Regions from separate parts of the Pelagibius sp. genome, predicted to be linked through region 2. Evidence: predicted binding sites of a transcription regulator. Region 2 holds the regulator's gene; each other region holds the start of a gene.
The links. The regulator PhoB, encoded in region 2, activates phosphate uptake and scavenging genes when phosphate is short. The targets are predictions, from matches to a motif close to TNTCATAAAACTGTCA.

Region 1 (5,489 bases), 4.3 Mb from region 2:
CACTGCCGTAGATCAGCGGCAGCCAATCGAGCTTGCCGTCCTCGTTGAAACGCGCAACGAACAGGGTGCCGTCATCGAGGATATCCATGTTGGCGGCACGATCATCCGGATTGTAGCGGCGCTCCGATACGAACTTGTAGACGTAGTCGAAACGCTGGTCGTCGCCCATATAGACCACCACCCGGCCGTCGCTGTTCACGATCGGCTCGGCACCCTCGTGCTTGAAGCGGCCCAGGGCGGTGCGCTTCTTCGGCGTCGAGGTGGGGTCGAGGACGTCAACCTCAACCACCCAGCCGAAACGGTTGGCTTCGTTCGGCTCGGCATTGATATCGAAACGCTTTTGGTACTTCGACCAGGCGTACCAGCCGCCGGGCACGCCATAGCGCTTGTAATTGCGCTCTTCAGGATGGCCATCCACGGCACCGCCGAAATAGCCGTGGAAATTCTCCTCGGCCATCAGATAGGTGCCCCAGGGCGTGATGCCGCCGGCACAGTTGTTGATGGTGCCGATACAGGTCTTGCCCGACTGATCGACGGAGGTCTTCAGCCGGTCGTGGCCGGCCGCCGGACCCGTCATTTCCATGTAGGTGGTATTGGCCGTGATGCGGCGGTTGTACTGGCTGTCCTGCACCACCGACCACTTGTCGCCTTCACGCTTCACCTCGACGACGGAGCCGCCATGAGCCGCCATTTCGATGTCGACCAGATCGGCTGTCATGTCGGGGAAGCCCTTTCTGTCCTGGCGCCCGATGCCGGGGAACATGACCTCTTCACTGGTATACTCGTGATTCACGCAAAGCAGGCCGTTGTCCGGATTGTCCGACCCGAAGGGCAAACCGACATAGCCGATGAAATCGTTGTTGTAACCGAACTGCTGGGCCTGGGCCGCCGCGGTCTGGTTCATCGGGTCGAATTCCGGGGCGTCGGCCAGAATCGGATCACCCCAGCGGATCAGGATGTCGGCGCTGTGGCCCGCCGCGACGTGATGGGTCTCATCGACCCCATGCTCGATTTCCGTCCAGACGTAGCGTTCCTCGGCCGCTTGCGCGGTCTTGGCGCCGCCCAAGGCCCCCAGAGTACCGCTCAGCGCCGTCGTCGCGGCCAGCCCCAAGGCACCGCGCATTATGTCCCGGCGCCCATAGCGGCGCTGGGCGATCTTGCCGAAGGTGTTGGCAAGATTGGTATTTGTCGGAACATCTTCGGAAGCCTCAAAGGCTGCGCCCTTTGAAGCGTAGTCTTCGTTTCTCTGCATGTCAGGTGCCTCTCCTAATACGGGTGGGACACCGCTTTCGCGGCTGGTTCTTGGCTGAAAAGTCCGCGGGACCCTACAGCAGCTAGATGCTGGACCTATGACGTAATTATTACAAATATATGACAGACTGGACAGAGGTCGATCCGCCGTGTCACAGCGCCCCTCAAAGGCCGGATTCTGGTTTGCAATCAATAATTAAGGGGTAGACCGCAACTCGCGACGGAATTTCTGCGTAGATGCGCTGTGTGAACAATCGAAACGAATTTCCCCGGCGCGCCACATGCGACTGAAACATTCCCGTAGCAGGGTCCAGCAAGGAAAAACCTCCGTGCCGGAGGGCTCGCGTCCGGACTTGCGCCGACACAGGGGCCCAGGCCATGCTACCGATTGGTTCAAGCAAATCGCCGTAATGTCCAGTCCACACCCCTCCGCCGCCCGCATCACACGCAGCCTCAATGCCTCTCTGGAGACCCTGCGAAGGCCCCTGGCCGTGGCCAGCGCAGCCAGCGACACGGCCGAATCCACCCTGCTCAGCGCCAATCAGGCCTTCTTTCAGGTCAGCGGCCTGAATCGGGAGAGCCTGAGAGGTCGCTCGCTGGCGGACTGCGACGGCAGCCTGATCGATCTGCGGCCGCTCTTCGACCGCGATGGCAGACGCCGGAATTGGTTGGTGTTCCATCATGCGCCTTCGCCGAACGGCGACGGCCCGGCAATCTCGGAAGCCGCGGCCGCGGACAAACCGAAGAAGCGCAACAGCGCTGCGGCGGCGGGCGGCCGGGGCAAAAAGAAGCCGACCGGCGGCGGCGACGGCTTCAGAGCGCTGGTCGAAGGCATTCCAAACGGCGTGCTGGTTCACCGCGATTTCAAGCCGCTCTATGCCAACATGGCCTGCGCCCGCCGTATAGGATTCGACAGCGGTGACGCGCTTACCGCCGAACCGACGCTGCTGCCCTTTCTGCCCATCGAACTGCACAGCGTCGCGCTCAGACGGCATCGGCGGATTCTTGCGGAGGGCGATCCCGGCCCCGCCCGGGTCCTGCGGTGCCTGACGCGCAGCGGCGAGCCCTTCTGGGTCGAAGCAACGGAAACACGTATCCTCTGGCAAGGCAGCCCGGCGGTCCTGGTTTCCCTCAGCGACGTGACCCGTCAGGTGCAGATGCGCCGAACCGAGCTGATGCTGCGCGAAGCGATCGACAATCTGTCGGACAGCTTCGTGCTCTATGACGCCGACCTGCAGGTCGTGCTGACAAATCAACGCTTCCACGAACTGTTCCCTTTCCTGCCGGCGCAGCATGCGATCATCGGCAGGCCGATGCAGGAACTGGTGGAAGCCAGTGTCGCCAACAACGTGGTGACGGATCCCCGCGTCTGGCGGGACCGCGAGCAGTTCATCGCCGACTTCATCGCCGACCGGCTGAGCAACGAAGCCTGCATCAGCGAGGATGCCTGGCCCGACGGCCGCTGGGACATGGTGAAGGAACAGCACACCCGTTCCGGCGGCTTCGTCTCGGTACGTACCGACATCACCCAGCGCAAGCGGGCCGAGTTTGCGCTTCGCGATCAGGAAAGCCGTCTGGAACAGGCTCTGGCGGAGCGCTCGGCGCAACTGAAAGGCATCCTGGCCAACATCGCCCAGGGCGTGACCGTTACCGCACCCGATATGCGGGTCCTGCTGGTCAACCAGGGCTTCCTCGATATCTTCGATATTCCCGAGGAACTCGGCAGGCCCGGCGTCCATGTTTCCGAGTTCGTGCGCCAGGGCCTGCGCAACGAGCACTACCCCCGCGCCGAGGTCGAGGCCGCCGGAGGCGAGGACGCTTTCGTCGACCAGCGCCTGGCCGCCATTGCACGGGTGACCCGCAGCGTCGACCAGCGCACCCTGGCTGACGGCCGTGTCATCGAGGTGCGTCAGCAGCGTCTGCCCGACGGCTGCATCGTTTCGACCTACAACAACATCACCGACCGGGTCCACGCCGAACGCGAACTGCAGCGCCAACGCGAAAAGAGCTACCAGAACGAAAAATTGACGGCCCTCGGCGGACTCCTGGCGGGGGTCTCTCACGAGTTGAACAATCCGCTTTCTGTGGTGATCGGCCAGGCGGCCCTTCTGGAAAGCATGTCGACGGACAGCGCCATGGCCGAACGTGCCATGAAGGTCAGAATTGCCGCCGACCGCTGCGCCAAGATCGTGAAGACCTTCCTTTCCATGGCCCGTCAGCGCCCCGCCGCGCGCAGCGCCATCCAGATCAATCATCTGATTGAGGACGTGCTGGACCTGGTGACCTATCAGCTCAACACGACCGACGTCAGCATCAGCCGCGACCTCGCCCCGGACCTGCCGTCGGTCGCCGGCGACTCCGACCAGCTAAGCCATATCCTGGTGAACCTCTTCATCAATGCCCAGCAGGCGATGATCAACAGCCCGCGGCCCCACCGCCTGATGATCTCCACATCCTATCTGGCAACCAGCCGTCAGGTGCGGATCGTCGTCCGTGATACCGGGCCGGGCATTCCCGAGGAAATACGCTCGCGTATTTTCGATCCCTTTTTCACCACCAAGCCGGCCGGCCATGGCACCGGCGTCGGGCTCTCGGTTTGCCATGGTATGGTGACGGCCCACGGCGGCAGTATCTCGGTCGAGAACGCGGCCAGTGGCGGCGCCGTTTTCACGGTCCTGCTGCCGGCCGGCGGCATGACCCGGCCGGAGCTGCCCGAAGAGGTCCTGCTGCCCCATCACAGCGAAGAACGCCAGATCCTGGTGGTCGACGACGAACCGGATATCACCAGCTTCCTGGTCGAGATCCTGGAAGCCGCCGGACACAGCGTGGATGTCGCCTCCAGCGGCCAGACGGCTCTGTCGAACCTGGCCACCCGGGACTACGCCGCCATCATCTGCGATCTGCGCATGCCGCACCTGGACGGCCCCGGGCTCTATGGCGCTCTCAGCGAAACCAAACCGCACCTGCTGGACCGCTTCATCTTCATCACCGGCGATCTCTTGAACGAGCGCACCGACCGCTTCCTGAAAAAGTCCGGCCGTCCCTGTATCGAAAAGCCCTTCATGCCCAATCAGATCCGCGGTCTGGTCGAGGAGATCGCGGCACGTCAGCAGGATTGAGGCGAAGCAGCGTCTAGATCGGATCATGTTTAGACGGAACCACTTCGTGGTTGCGCCAAAACATGTGAATCCGATCACCATCAAACAGTTAGAGCAGATTCACCGAATTGATGGATCGCTAAAGCGATTCCATCAAGCCCGGATCTGCTCTAGGCAACGTCTGGCTTCTGCCCCCTATTTGTCATAGGACAGCGGCACCGCCGCCGCGCTAGCGTCCCCCTGGCAAAGACGGCAGGAACTTCAATCATTCTTGCCCGACAAAACCAACAAACAGCCTGGGGGAAGAGCGCAAGGGGGAGCATCGCGCGCGGCCGCCAATGCTGTTTAATTCTCACATCTTCATCTTCGTCTTCCTGCCGCTGACGCTCGCCGGCTTCTTTCTGGCAGCCCACTACGGCGGCCGGCGGCCGGCCATCATCCTTCTGATCGCCGCCTCGCTGTTCTTCTACGGCTGGTGGAACCCGGCCTTTCTGCTACTGCTGGCCCTCTCGGTGGCCTTCAATTTCACCAGCGGCATCGCCCTGGCGCAGGTTGCCGAACGCCGCGGCGAGACCGCCGCCAGGGCCCTGCTCTGCGCCGGGGTGGCGGTCAACCTGGGGCTCATCGGCTACTTCAAGTATGCCGGCTTCCTGGCCGGCAGCCTGAACGCGCTGACCGGCAGCCTGATCGACCCCGGCAGCATCGTCCTGCCCCTCGCGATTTCCTTTTTCACCTTTCAGCAGATCGCCTATCTGGTGGACGTCCGCCAGGGCCAGGCGCCGGAGACGGACTTCCCGCGCTACTGCCTCTTCGTCGTCTTCTTTCCTCAGTTGATCGCCGGACCCATCGTTCATCACCGCGAGATGCTGCCGCAGTTTGCCGAAGACCGCACCTTCGCGCCACGTGCGGAGAACCTGGCCATCGGCACCACCATCTTCGCCATCGGCCTGTTCAAAAAGGTGGTGATCGCCGACAGCCTGGCCACGGTGGCGAGCCCCACCTTCGCCGCCGCCGAAGCGGGTGCGGAGCTTCATTTCTTCCAGGCCTGGAGCGCCGCCTTCGCCTACAGTCTGCAGCTCTACTTCGACTTCTCCGGCTACTCCGACATGGCCATCGGCATCGCCCGCATGTTCGGCATCA
Region 2 (5,489 bases):
GCTGGTCGGCGACCAGGAATTCGACAGCGCCAAGACCCTGGCGGCCTTCGCCCTGGGCCTGGTGCTCTTTGCCATTACGCTGACCCTGAACGTGATCGCCCTGAACGTGGTTCGAAGGTACCGGGAAAAGTATGACTGACAGTACGGCACCCGCCGCGGCCCTGCGCCGCGCCGACCTCTCGGAAGAACGCCTGAAACGCCGCTACGCGGCGGAGAAGCGCTTCCGTGCCTATGGCCTGGCCGCCATCTTCGCCGCGCTGGCGATCCTGGGCATCCTGATCGGCACCATTGTCTGGAACGGCCACACGGCCTTTGTACAGACCCATATCGCCATGCCTGTCTATCTCGATCCGGAGATCATCGACCCCCAGGGCAGCAACGACGCCACCGTGATCCAGCGCGCCGATTATCAGGGGCTTTTGAGAACCAGCCTGCGCGAACGCTTCCCCGAAGTCACCGGGCGCCGCGATCGCATAAAGCTCTACGGCATCCTGTCCAACGGCGCCGGCTTCGACGTGCGCGACAAGGTTCTCGCCGACCCTTCGATCATCGGCACCACGCAAACCATATGGGTTAAGTCGTCCGACGACATCGACAGCCTGGTGAAGGGCTACATCGACCGCGACCTGCCGGAGAACGACCGCCGGGTGAAGGACAACGAGATCGTCTGGATCGATTCCTTCGCAGCCGACGGCGGCGTGGATACGAAGTTCAACACGACCTTCTTCACCGCCGGCGATTCCCGCGAACCGGAGCAGGCGGGCATCTGGGGCGCGGTGGTCGGGTCCTTCTTTACGCTGCTCATCACCCTGGTGCTGACTTTCCCGGTCGGGGTTCTCTCCGCGGTCTACCTGGAAGAGTTCGCGCCGAAGAACCGATGGACCGACCTGATCGAGGTGAACATCAACAACCTCGCGGCCGTTCCTTCGATCATCTTCGGCCTTCTCGGTCTTGCCGTCTTTCTCGGTGTTTTCGGTTTCCCGCGCTCGGCGCCGCTGGTCGGCGGCATGGTCCTGGCGCTGATGACCCTGCCGACCATCATCATCGCCAGCCGCGCGGCCCTGAAGGCCGTGCCGCCGTCGATCCGCGAAGCCGCCCTGGGCGTCGGCGCCTCGCGCCTGCAGGTCGTCACCCATCATGTTCTGCCCCTGGCCATGCCGGGGGTCCTGACCGGCACCATCATCGGCATGGCCCAGGCCCTGGGCGAGACCGCCCCGCTGCTGATGATCGGCATGGTCGCCTTCATCGTCGACATTCCAGGCGGCGTGACCGATCCGGCCACGGTGCTGCCGGTGCAGATTTTCCTCTGGGCCGATGCGCCGGAGCGCGCCTTCGTCGAGAAAACCAATGGCGCCATCATGGTGCTGCTGGGTTTCCTCATTCTCATGAACGCGCTGGCGGTTCTGCTGCGCAAGCGCTTCGAACGTCAATGGTAGTTACAGGAAAGATCGCTATGGACGCAGTTGCAGAAGCTGAAGCGCCGCAGAGGGCGCTACGGAACTCGCCCAAGATGACCGCCCGCCAAGTTGACGTCTACTACGGCGAAACCAAGGCGCTGAAGAACATCGACCTGGATATCGAAGAAAACCAGGTGACCTCGCTGATCGGCCCTTCGGGTTGCGGCAAGTCGACCTTTCTGCGGTGCCTCAACCGGATGAACGACGTGATCGACGGCTGCCGGGTGGAAGGCGACATCACCCTGGACGATGTCGATATCTACCGCAGCGGCCTGGACGTGGTGCAGCTTCGCGCAAGGGTCGGCATGGTGTTTCAGAAGCCGAACCCCTTTCCGAAATCGATCTACGACAACATCGCCTACGGTCCGCGCCTGCACGGCATCGCCGAAGCGAAGTCGGACCTCGACGACATCGTCGAGATCAGCCTCACCAAAGCCGGCCTTTGGAAAGAGGTGAAGGACCGCCTGCAGGCGCCGGGCACCGGCCTTTCCGGCGGCCAGCAGCAGCGTCTCTGCATCGCCCGCGCGATCGCGGTCAATCCCGAGGTGATCCTGATGGACGAACCCTGCTCGGCGCTCGACCCCATCGCCACCGCCCGCATTGAGGAGCTGATCGACGAGCTGCGCCAGAACTTCACCATCGTGATCGTTACCCACTCCATGCAGCAGGCCGCCCGCGTGTCGCAGAAGACCGCGTTTTTCCACCTCGGCGATCTGGTCGAAGTCAGCGAGACCGAACAGCTTTTCACCAACCCGCGCGATCAGCGCACCCAGGGTTACATCACCGGCCGCTTCGGTTGATCCGAAGCGGCGAGCCCAAGGCGATCGCGGCGCAGAGCCGAAGGACCAAAGCTTATGAACAGCGAACACATCGTTAAATCCTTCGATGAAGAACTGCAGCAGTTGAACGCTGTGGTTCTGCGCATGGGCGGCGTGGCGGAAGCACAACTCGCCGGCGCCATCGACGCGCTGGTAAAGCGCGATTCGGAGCTTGCCGAGCGCGTGGTAAAGGGCGACGAAGCCATCGACGAGATGGACCTGGAACTGGACGAAAACGCAATCCGTACCCTGGCCCTGCGTCAGCCCATGGCCAACGATCTGCGCGAAGTCATCTCCGCCTTGAAGATCTCCAGCGACCTGGAGCGCATCGGCGATTACGCGAAGAACATTGCCAAGCGCTCCATCGCCCTCAACCAACTGGCCCATCACGAAGCGGCGCGTTCCATCCCCCGTATGGCCAAGCTGGTTCAGGCCATCATCAAGGACGTGCTCGACGCCTACGCCAACCACGACGCAAATCGGTCGATGGACGTCTGGCACCGCGACGAGGAAGTCGACGAGATGTATACGGCGCTGTTTCGCGAGCTGCTGACCTACATGATGGAAGACCCTCGCAATATCACGCCCTGTACCCATCTGCTCTTTGTGGCCAAGAACATAGAGCGCATCGGCGATCACGCCACCAACATCGCCGAGACGACCTATTATCTCTCGACCGGCGAGCGGATCGAGGGCGGCCGCCCGAAGAGCGATATGTCCAGCTTCCAGGTGGTTGAGCCCGAGGACGGCGAAACGACGGAGAAGGAGGGCGCGTGAGACCCCTTGTTTTGATCATCGAAGACCAGGAGGCCCTGGTCACCATGCTGCGTTACAACCTCGAGGGCGCCGGCTTTCGCGTGAATACGGCGGGCGACGGCGAGGAGGCCCTGGTGGCCGCAGCCGAGGAAGTGCCCGACCTGATTCTGCTCGACTGGATGCTGCCGCTGATGTCCGGCATCGAGGTCTGCCGTCAACTGCGCAGCAAACCGGAAACCAAGCGCGTGCCGATCATCATGCTGACGGCGCGCGGCGAGGAAACCGACAAGCTGCGCGGTCTCGACAGCGGCTGCGACGACTACATGACCAAGCCCTTCTCACCGGCCGAGCTGATCGCGCGCATCAATGCGGTGTTGCGCCGGAGCAAACCGGAGTTGAGCAGCGAGATGCTGGCCTTCGAGGATCTGGCCATGGACCTGGCAGCCCACCGCGTGCGGCGCAGTGGCCATGACGTGCATCTGGGGCCGACCGAATTCCGCCTGCTGCGCCATCTGATGCAAAATCCCGGCCGCGTCTTCACCCGGGAACAGTTGCTGGATTCGGTTTGGGGCCGCGACGTTTATGTCGAGCCGCGCACCGTCGACGTGCACATCCGCCGCCTGCGCAAGGCACTGAACCAGAACGGCAACGACGACCTCATTCGCACCGTCCGCTCCGCCGGCTATTCACTCGACCGTCCGGCACCCTAGGTCCGTTGAGTCTTCGCTGCGTGATGATCCTTCAGCCGCACGCGGGAACCACAGCAGCAACAGCCAGGCAATAAGAATTGTCAGTGTGACAGCTGTCCATACCCAGAGAAACGCTACAACACCGGGCGCCAAGTCGGGCAGCTGGCGCACCCCTTCGACCACCGGTCCGGCCACCTGATAGCGCAGGTAGCCGAGTGGGAAGGTCGCGGCGACGACCGCTATAGAACCCAGTAAGGCAGGGGTCATGCCCGGCCACTTTACCCGAGATGGTCGGCCGGCCGCTCGACGCAGACGAAGAACATGCAGATAGGCGCCGGTAAGGCCGAGTCCGGAAAGAATCAAACCGAAAAGAAACCAAACCGCTTTGGAAACAAGGCCGGCAAAATCGCCGAAGTGAAGGGGGTCCATCGTGTTTGTCAAACGCACATAGACCCCTGCGTCGCCGGCGGTATAGCTGTGCAGGACCGACCCATCGGCCGCATTGACCAAAACATGGTTCGCGCGGTCACGCACCAGAAGAGACTGCGCCTGACCCTCAACATAGAGCGCGCCGCCGAACCGGCCGCCGGGTGGAACCACCGACCTGAAGCGCAGGTCCGGCCGCGTAGCAGCAGCCATTCCCAGCAGCTCGTCGAGCGGTAGTGACGCTTCAACCTCCGCCGCTGGTGGCGGCCCTTTGACCGTTGGCAGCAACTTCAACGCTTCGACACCGTACCAGATTCCGGTCACGGCAATGATCAAGACAAACCATAAGCTCCAGAGCCCGCTCAGCTTGTGAAGCTCACTCCAAATCGCACGCAGGGAACCGGCACGGAAAACGAAGAAACGGCGCCACCAGCGTTTGTAAAACACCAGCGGTGTGATCATGGAGATGAGCAGAAAGAGCCCAAAGGCCGAAACCAGCAGAACGCCCGCTGAACCGGGAATGAAAAGCCGGCGATGCAGATCGCGAAAGATCCGCTGAAGGTTGACGGCACTCAAAGCCCCGCGAAGCTCGGCGGTGTAGGGATCGACGTAAATCCGCACAAACCGTTGGTTCGGCAAATCAACAAGGATTTCCGCCGCCGAGTTGGCGTAAAGGGGTGGTGTTAGGCTGTGGATGGCTTCGACTTGATAGACTGCTGTCACGGTATCGAGCAACTTTTCCCAACCCAATACCTCCGCACCGACTTCGACGCGCGCCTCGGGTGTGACCAGCCAGTCGATCTCCCGCGACAGGGTCGCGAAGGTGCCGGTCCAGCAGATGACAAAAAGAAGCAAGCCGGTGATAACGCCGGTAAAGCTGTGAACGCGAAACCAGTTGCGCGATGTCATCGATAGCTTCTCTCCACCGGCCTGCTCCGGAGCAAACTCACCATTTCATGGAATAGCGCACCCCCACCGTCGTACCGGGGAAAGGTACATGAGCGGTCTGCCCCACTGTCGTGTTGCGGTTTATCTGGGACCTGGGATTGAACTCGGTCGTGTTGAAAAGGTTCTCCACGCCAACCTGAAGCTTGCCGGGCCCCGCGTCGAATTCCGCGAAGAAATCCACGTAGGTCTGGGCATCGACCTCAAACTCGTTGAGTGCAGGACTAGCGTCGGCGGAAAGCTGATGGGTGACCTGCAGACGGTTGCGCCACCAGGAGAAGGGGCTGTAGTCGACATAGCCGGTGAAACGGGGGGACTGAACTGTTTCCGGGCCCAAATCCACGGTGTCACCATTGTTGAGCTCCGTCTCGCCATCGCTGAATGAGAAGCTGCCACCG
Region 3 (5,489 bases), 1.2 Mb from region 2:
GATGTCCTGAGCCGAGCGTTGACCGAGCAAAGCCTCCTGGCTGGTTTCGAGCACTTTGACATCGGCGAAGTATGCGAACTTGGTCAGATAAGTCGGCATGACCGTCGGTTCGTACTCCGCATTGTTGAGTTCGGTGAACCAGCCGGAGAACTGCTCGCTGCTGAAGTAGGGGTCCTGATCGGCGCCCTTGTGGATCGGAATGACGCCGACCCGCTTGGCCCAGGCGATATTTGCTTCGGGGCTGGACAGCTGCGCGACCAGATCCCAGGCCTCGTCCTCATGTTCGGTCGCCTTGAAGATCGACCAGCCGGCATAGCCGATGGTCGGAAAGGCCTTGCCGCTGGGGCCGGTGGGCATTGGCGCGACGGCGAAGTCGGCGGCGTCCATCCGCTCGGCAATGGCGATCAGCGCATCGGGGTCCTGGTCCAGCATGGCGCAGGTGCCGGAGTAGAAGCCGGCGACGATCTCGTTGAAGCCCCAGTTCACCGAGTCCTTCGGTGCGTAGCCTTTTTGATAGATATCAAGCAGGAACTGTATGCCGGCGACCGAGCCCGGCTCGTTGATCCGGCTCTTGCCGTCCTCGGTGAAGAACTGGTTGGTGCCGTTCATCGCTGCGGCCATCATAACCCAGCCGTTCAGGCCGCCCGGCCCGCCGCGCAGGCAGTAGCCATACTTGCCGTCCAGTGCGGAGACCTTGCGCGAGACCTCCATGAACTCATCCATGGTCTTCGGCGGCGCGGAGACGCCGGCCTCGGCGAACAGCTTCTTGTTGTAGAACATGGCGCGCAGATAGAAGCCGTAGGGGATCATGTAGGCATTGCCGTCGACCAGGCGCCCCATGGCCAGGGTCTTGTCGGTCAGGGCCGCGGTTCCCTGCCAGCCGGCGAGGCGGGATTCCAGGTTCACAAGTTGATCGGAACCCGCATAGAGCGCCATCCAGCGGTCCGGCATCTCCACGACATCGGGAATGTCGCCGCCCGAGACCATGGTCGCCAGTTTCTCGAAGGCCTGTCCCCAGGGCAGGGAGACGATCTCGACCGAAACGCCGGGATGGGCCGCCTCATAATCGGCGACGATTCCCTTTAGTGTTTCGGTCCGCTCCGGGCTGGTGATTACCTCGACCAGCTTCAGTTTAGTTTCGGCCATTGCCGGCCCGGTGGCGCAGAGCGCGCCAAAGGTTGCGGCCATAAGAAGTTTTTTCATGTTTCACCTCCCTTGATGAATGCCGCTATGCCGCGGCTCCTTGCTGCAGGGCCGACACAAGGTCGCTCCACAGATCCTCAGCGTTCTCAAGCCCGATGCTCAGCCGCACGAGATTGTCGGGAATGCCGAACTCGGCCATTGAATTGCCTTCCGCCTTCTGGACCTTGCCGATTGCCGCCGGGAAGACGAGGCTCTCAAAGCCGCCCCAACTGACGCTCAAGCGGAACAGCGTCAGGGCATTGCAGAAAGCCCGTACCGAAACCGTTTCACTCAGTTCAATAGAGAACAGTCCGGAGTTGCCCTTCAGCGAGGGCACGGCGCCGGCGCGGGCGAAATGAACCCGCTCGACCAGCGGGTGGTCTTCGAGCCGTGCCACCAGGGTCTCGGCATTGCGCGCATGACGCTCCATTCTTGCATCCAAGGTACGCAGGCCGCGGATCAGCAGCCAGGCATCGAGGGGCGCCATCTTGGCGCCGAACAGCGGCACCTGGGTTTCGATGACTGGTTGCATCGCTGCGGCGTTGCCGGAGACCACACCGGCAACGACATCGGAGTGTCCGGAAATGTATTTCGAGGCCGAGTGGATCACCAAGTCCACGCCATGGGCGACGGGCTGTTGATGGATCGGCGTGGCCCAGGAGTTGTCGATCACCGTGACGGCGCCGTGGTGACGCGCATGGGCAACCGTCTTGTCGAGATCGAGCAGGTCGAAGGTGATTGAAACCGGGCTTTCCAGGTAAGCGAGCCGGACGCCACGCAGCAAATCCGGATCGCTGCCGAAGGCCTCGGCCGTATGATAACTCACCGTAACCCCAAAGGGTTTCATGACTCTCTCGAAGAGGCGGTAGGTGTCGGGATAGACGCCACGCACACAGGCGATCCGGTCGCCCGGGCGGACCTGAGAGAATACCGCCGCGGTAACCGCGGCCATGCCGGAGGCAAAGGCCGCGGAGACGTCAGCCCCTTCGATCTGCGCCATCAGACGCTCGAACTCGCGCACCGTCGGATTGTCGACCCGGCTGTAGACCGCGCGATCCGACTCGCCGGTGAAACGCGCTTCGAGCTGTTCATAGCTGTCGAACATGAAGAGGGAGGCTTGCGCGATCGGCGGCGGTGCCGAGGCGAATACGCCGCCGTAGGGTTCGGCGAGCATGGTTTCGCGCGCCAGATTTGCGGGCCGGCCCGCCGGATTGTTGGGGGAATCTTGTTTCACTTGGGTCTGTCCGCTCCAAGGGCCCCGGTACTCAGAATCCTGCGGACGTCCTTCTCGGTCTCATCGAGAATCAGGTTGATCTGTTCGACGGCGCGCTCGGCGTCACCGTCGCAAACCGCGTCGCAGAGCGCACCATGCAGTGCCAAGGATGCTGCGCCGATGGCGGTGGTGCCGAAGGGTTCGGGATAGATCCGGTGGAACGCCGACTGCACCTGCTGGATGACTTCGCCGAACAGCGGATTGCTGGAGGCATCGTAGATCGCGCGATGGAAAGCATGATCGGCCGCATACCAGTGCTCGCCGCTGTGGAAGACCTTCATCAGATGGTCGTAGCGGGCGCGAATTTCGGCGCGCTGAGCCTTCGTCGCGTTGCAGGCGGCCTCCCGTGTCACTGAGACTTCCAGGGCACGGCGCACCTGATGCGTCCGCAGCAGGCTCTCGCCCTCCAATTTTATGGTCAGGGGGATATGGAAAGAGCCGGGCGAGACGTCGGCGGCGAGGTAACTGCCCGAGCCGGTGCGCTTTGTGACCACCCCCAGGCTCTGCCAGGACTTCAGTGCCTCGCGGATGGTTGAGCGCCCGACCGCGAGGCGCTGCGCCAGTACCAGTTCGGAGGGCAGGCGGTCGCCGACTTTCAGCCCCGCCTTGGCGATCATGTCCGCCAGGGCATCCAGCACGTCCATGTCGCGGGTGCGGCTTTCCAGCGGGCGCAGATGCCCGGCGGCATCGTCGGCCTGGGCGTTGCGCCCGGAGCCGGTAGGGCCGGCGGCCGGCGGTATCTGCTTTTCCATCAAGCTTGGTCCTAATAGCAGGTAGTCAGGCTGCCAGACAGATTGAAGGAAAGTTTGCCGACGATCAAGTCTCGACATTGGATCGGCGGAGAGGTGCGGGCGGCTTGCCCGGCCCGATGTGGGCGCTGGCGGGCGCGGATACAGCGAGCCGCCCGTCAACTGCCGGCTCGGAAGCAGCCACAGCCGGCGATTGATCCACCTCATTTCAGTTTTATGACGAAAATATTACGGTCTCCGCCGTTCCTGCCATTCCCTTCACGGCGCCGCAGCAGCCGGAAGTCCGCGGAGGAGACGTCGTCCATGAGCATCATGAATGTCCAAAAGCTCGAGAAAGCGCTTCTCGTAAACCGTGGAGAGCTGTTCCGCTTCGGCTCGGCGCTGCTTTTCATTGTCGGGGTCATGCTGTTCACGGTGTCGCGGGACGCCGGCGGTCCTCACGGCACGCTGCTTGTCATTGCGGCCATGATCGGTGGGTACATGGCGCTCAACATCGGCGCCAACGATGTCGCCAACAACGTCGGTCCTGCCGTCGGCTCCAAAGCCATAACCCTCGGCGGCGCCATTCTCATTGCAGGGATCTTTGAAGCCTGCGGCGCGCTGATCGCCGGCGGTGACGTGGTGGGGACCATCAAGAAGGGCATCATCGATCCGGCCCTCATCCAGGATACCGACACCTTCATTTGGCTGATGATGGGCGGCCTGCTTGCAGCGGCGCTATGGCTGAACGTCGCAACTGCGGTCGGCGCTCCGGTTTCCACCACCCATTCCATCGTCGGCGGTGTGCTGGGGGCGGGAATCGCGGCCGGCGGCTGGGGTATCGCCGATTGGGCGGAGGTCGGCAAGATTGCCGCCTCTTGGGTGATTTCGCCGGTTCTCGGTGGGATCATCGCCGCCGCCTTTCTCTATGTCATCAAGCGCAGCATCACCTACCAGAGCGAAATCCTGGTCGCCGCAAAGCGCGTGGTACCTCTGCTGATCGGAATCATGGCCTGGTCGTTCACCACCTACCTGGTGCTCAAGGGCCTGAAACAGGTCTGGAAGTTCGACTTCGTCAGCGCGGCGGCGCTTGGCCTCGTCGTCGCCAGCCTCTTCTACTTTCTGATGCGAACCCATGTCGCCCGTCTTGTCCCGGCGCTGCCCGACAGCAAAGACGGGGTAAACGACATGTTCACGATCCCGCTGATTTTCGCCGCCGCCCTCCTCAGTTTTGCCCATGGCGCCAATGACGTTGCCAATGCGGTGGGCCCGCTGGCCGGCATCAACGATGCGGTGATGTCCGGCGGAATCGTGCAGAAGGCACAGATTCCCGTCTGGGTCATGCTGGTCGGCGCCCTCGGCATTGCCCTGGGGCTTGCGCTCTACGGTCCGAAGCTGATCCGCACGGTCGGCTCCGAGATTACCGAACTCGATAAGACCCGTGCCTTCTGCATTGCGCTGGCCGCGGCGATCACCGTCATCATTGCCTCCCAACTCGGCTTGCCGGTCAGCTCGACACACATCGCCGTGGGCGGTGTCTTTGGCGTCGGCTTCCTGCGCGAGTATCTGAAGGTCAGCTATTCCCGCAAGATCGAGGAGATCAAAGCGCACCATCAGGCAAACGCCCCGGAAGCGGTGAACGATTTCCTGGCGCGCTTTGAGGCGGCGACGGTCGAGGAAAAGGACACCATGCTGCGCGAGCTGAAGCGGCAGGCGAGTCCAGCGCTGCTGCACAAAAAAGAACGGAAGGCGCTGGGCAGAATTCATAACCTGGAGCTTGTGAAACGCTCGCTGCTCCTGCGGATCGCCAGTGCATGGCTGATAACGGTACCGGTCGCCGGCCTGCTGGGCGCCATGATTTTCTTCATGATCAGGGGCGTCATGCTGCCATGACCAGACGCCCCCTCCCGATCCAAAGGGCTCTATGACAGGACCTATTCTCTGTGCCGTCGACTTCTCGGCGGATTCGCGTGCGGCGCTGGATTGGGCCGTTGGTCAGGCCGGGTTGGCCGACTTGTCGCTTGTCGTGCTGCACGTGGTGCACGATCCGGCCGCCTCTCCCGGCTTCTACCGCACAGTCGAAGAGGATTGGCTGCGTCCCATGGCGGCGATGGCGGAACAGATGATGGAGGAGTTTCTGGCAGAGGCGATGGCGGCGAGTCCCGATCAAGCCAGGCTGGAGACCGCCGAACGGCGTATGGTCGCCGGCCTGCCGGCGGGGCGCACCGTCGAGGTGGCCGATTCCCTGGGCGCCTCGATGATCGTGATCGGCAGCTGTGGACGTAGTGGACTGCCCCATATCCTGC

Region 1: the regulator PhoB is predicted to act here: its motif matches at 1,362-1,377, upstream of ACP146_RS04040 (PhoX family protein).
Region 3: the regulator PhoB is predicted to act here: its motif matches at 3,411-3,426, upstream of ACP146_RS18610 (inorganic phosphate transporter).

What each region holds. Positions count from the first base shown of each region.
Region 1 covers NZ_OZ252224.1:825,859-831,347, reverse strand. Annotated here, with positions in the region: gene ACP146_RS04040 (PhoX family protein) at 1-1,252, opposite strand, end outside; gene ACP146_RS04035 (PAS-domain containing protein) at 1,662-4,370, shown strand; gene ACP146_RS04030 (MBOAT family O-acyltransferase) at 4,688-5,489, shown strand, end outside.
Region 2 covers NZ_OZ252224.1:5,110,367-5,115,855, forward strand. Annotated here, with positions in the region: gene pstC (phosphate ABC transporter permease subunit PstC) at 1-139, shown strand, start outside; gene pstA (phosphate ABC transporter permease PstA) at 132-1,436, shown strand; gene pstB (phosphate ABC transporter ATP-binding protein PstB) at 1,454-2,257, shown strand; gene phoU (phosphate signaling complex protein PhoU) at 2,312-3,052, shown strand; gene phoB (phosphate regulon transcriptional regulator PhoB) at 3,049-3,741, shown strand; gene ACP146_RS23755 (PepSY-associated TM helix domain-containing protein) at 3,718-5,055, opposite strand; gene ACP146_RS23760 (TonB-dependent receptor domain-containing protein) at 5,093-5,489, opposite strand, start outside.
Region 3 covers NZ_OZ252224.1:3,940,031-3,945,519, reverse strand. Annotated here, with positions in the region: gene ACP146_RS18625 (ABC transporter substrate-binding protein) at 1-1,203, opposite strand, end outside; gene ACP146_RS18620 (PLP-dependent transferase) at 1,229-2,416, opposite strand; gene ACP146_RS18615 (FadR/GntR family transcriptional regulator) at 2,413-3,207, opposite strand; gene ACP146_RS18610 (inorganic phosphate transporter) at 3,508-5,076, shown strand; gene ACP146_RS18605 (universal stress protein) at 5,108-5,489, shown strand, end outside.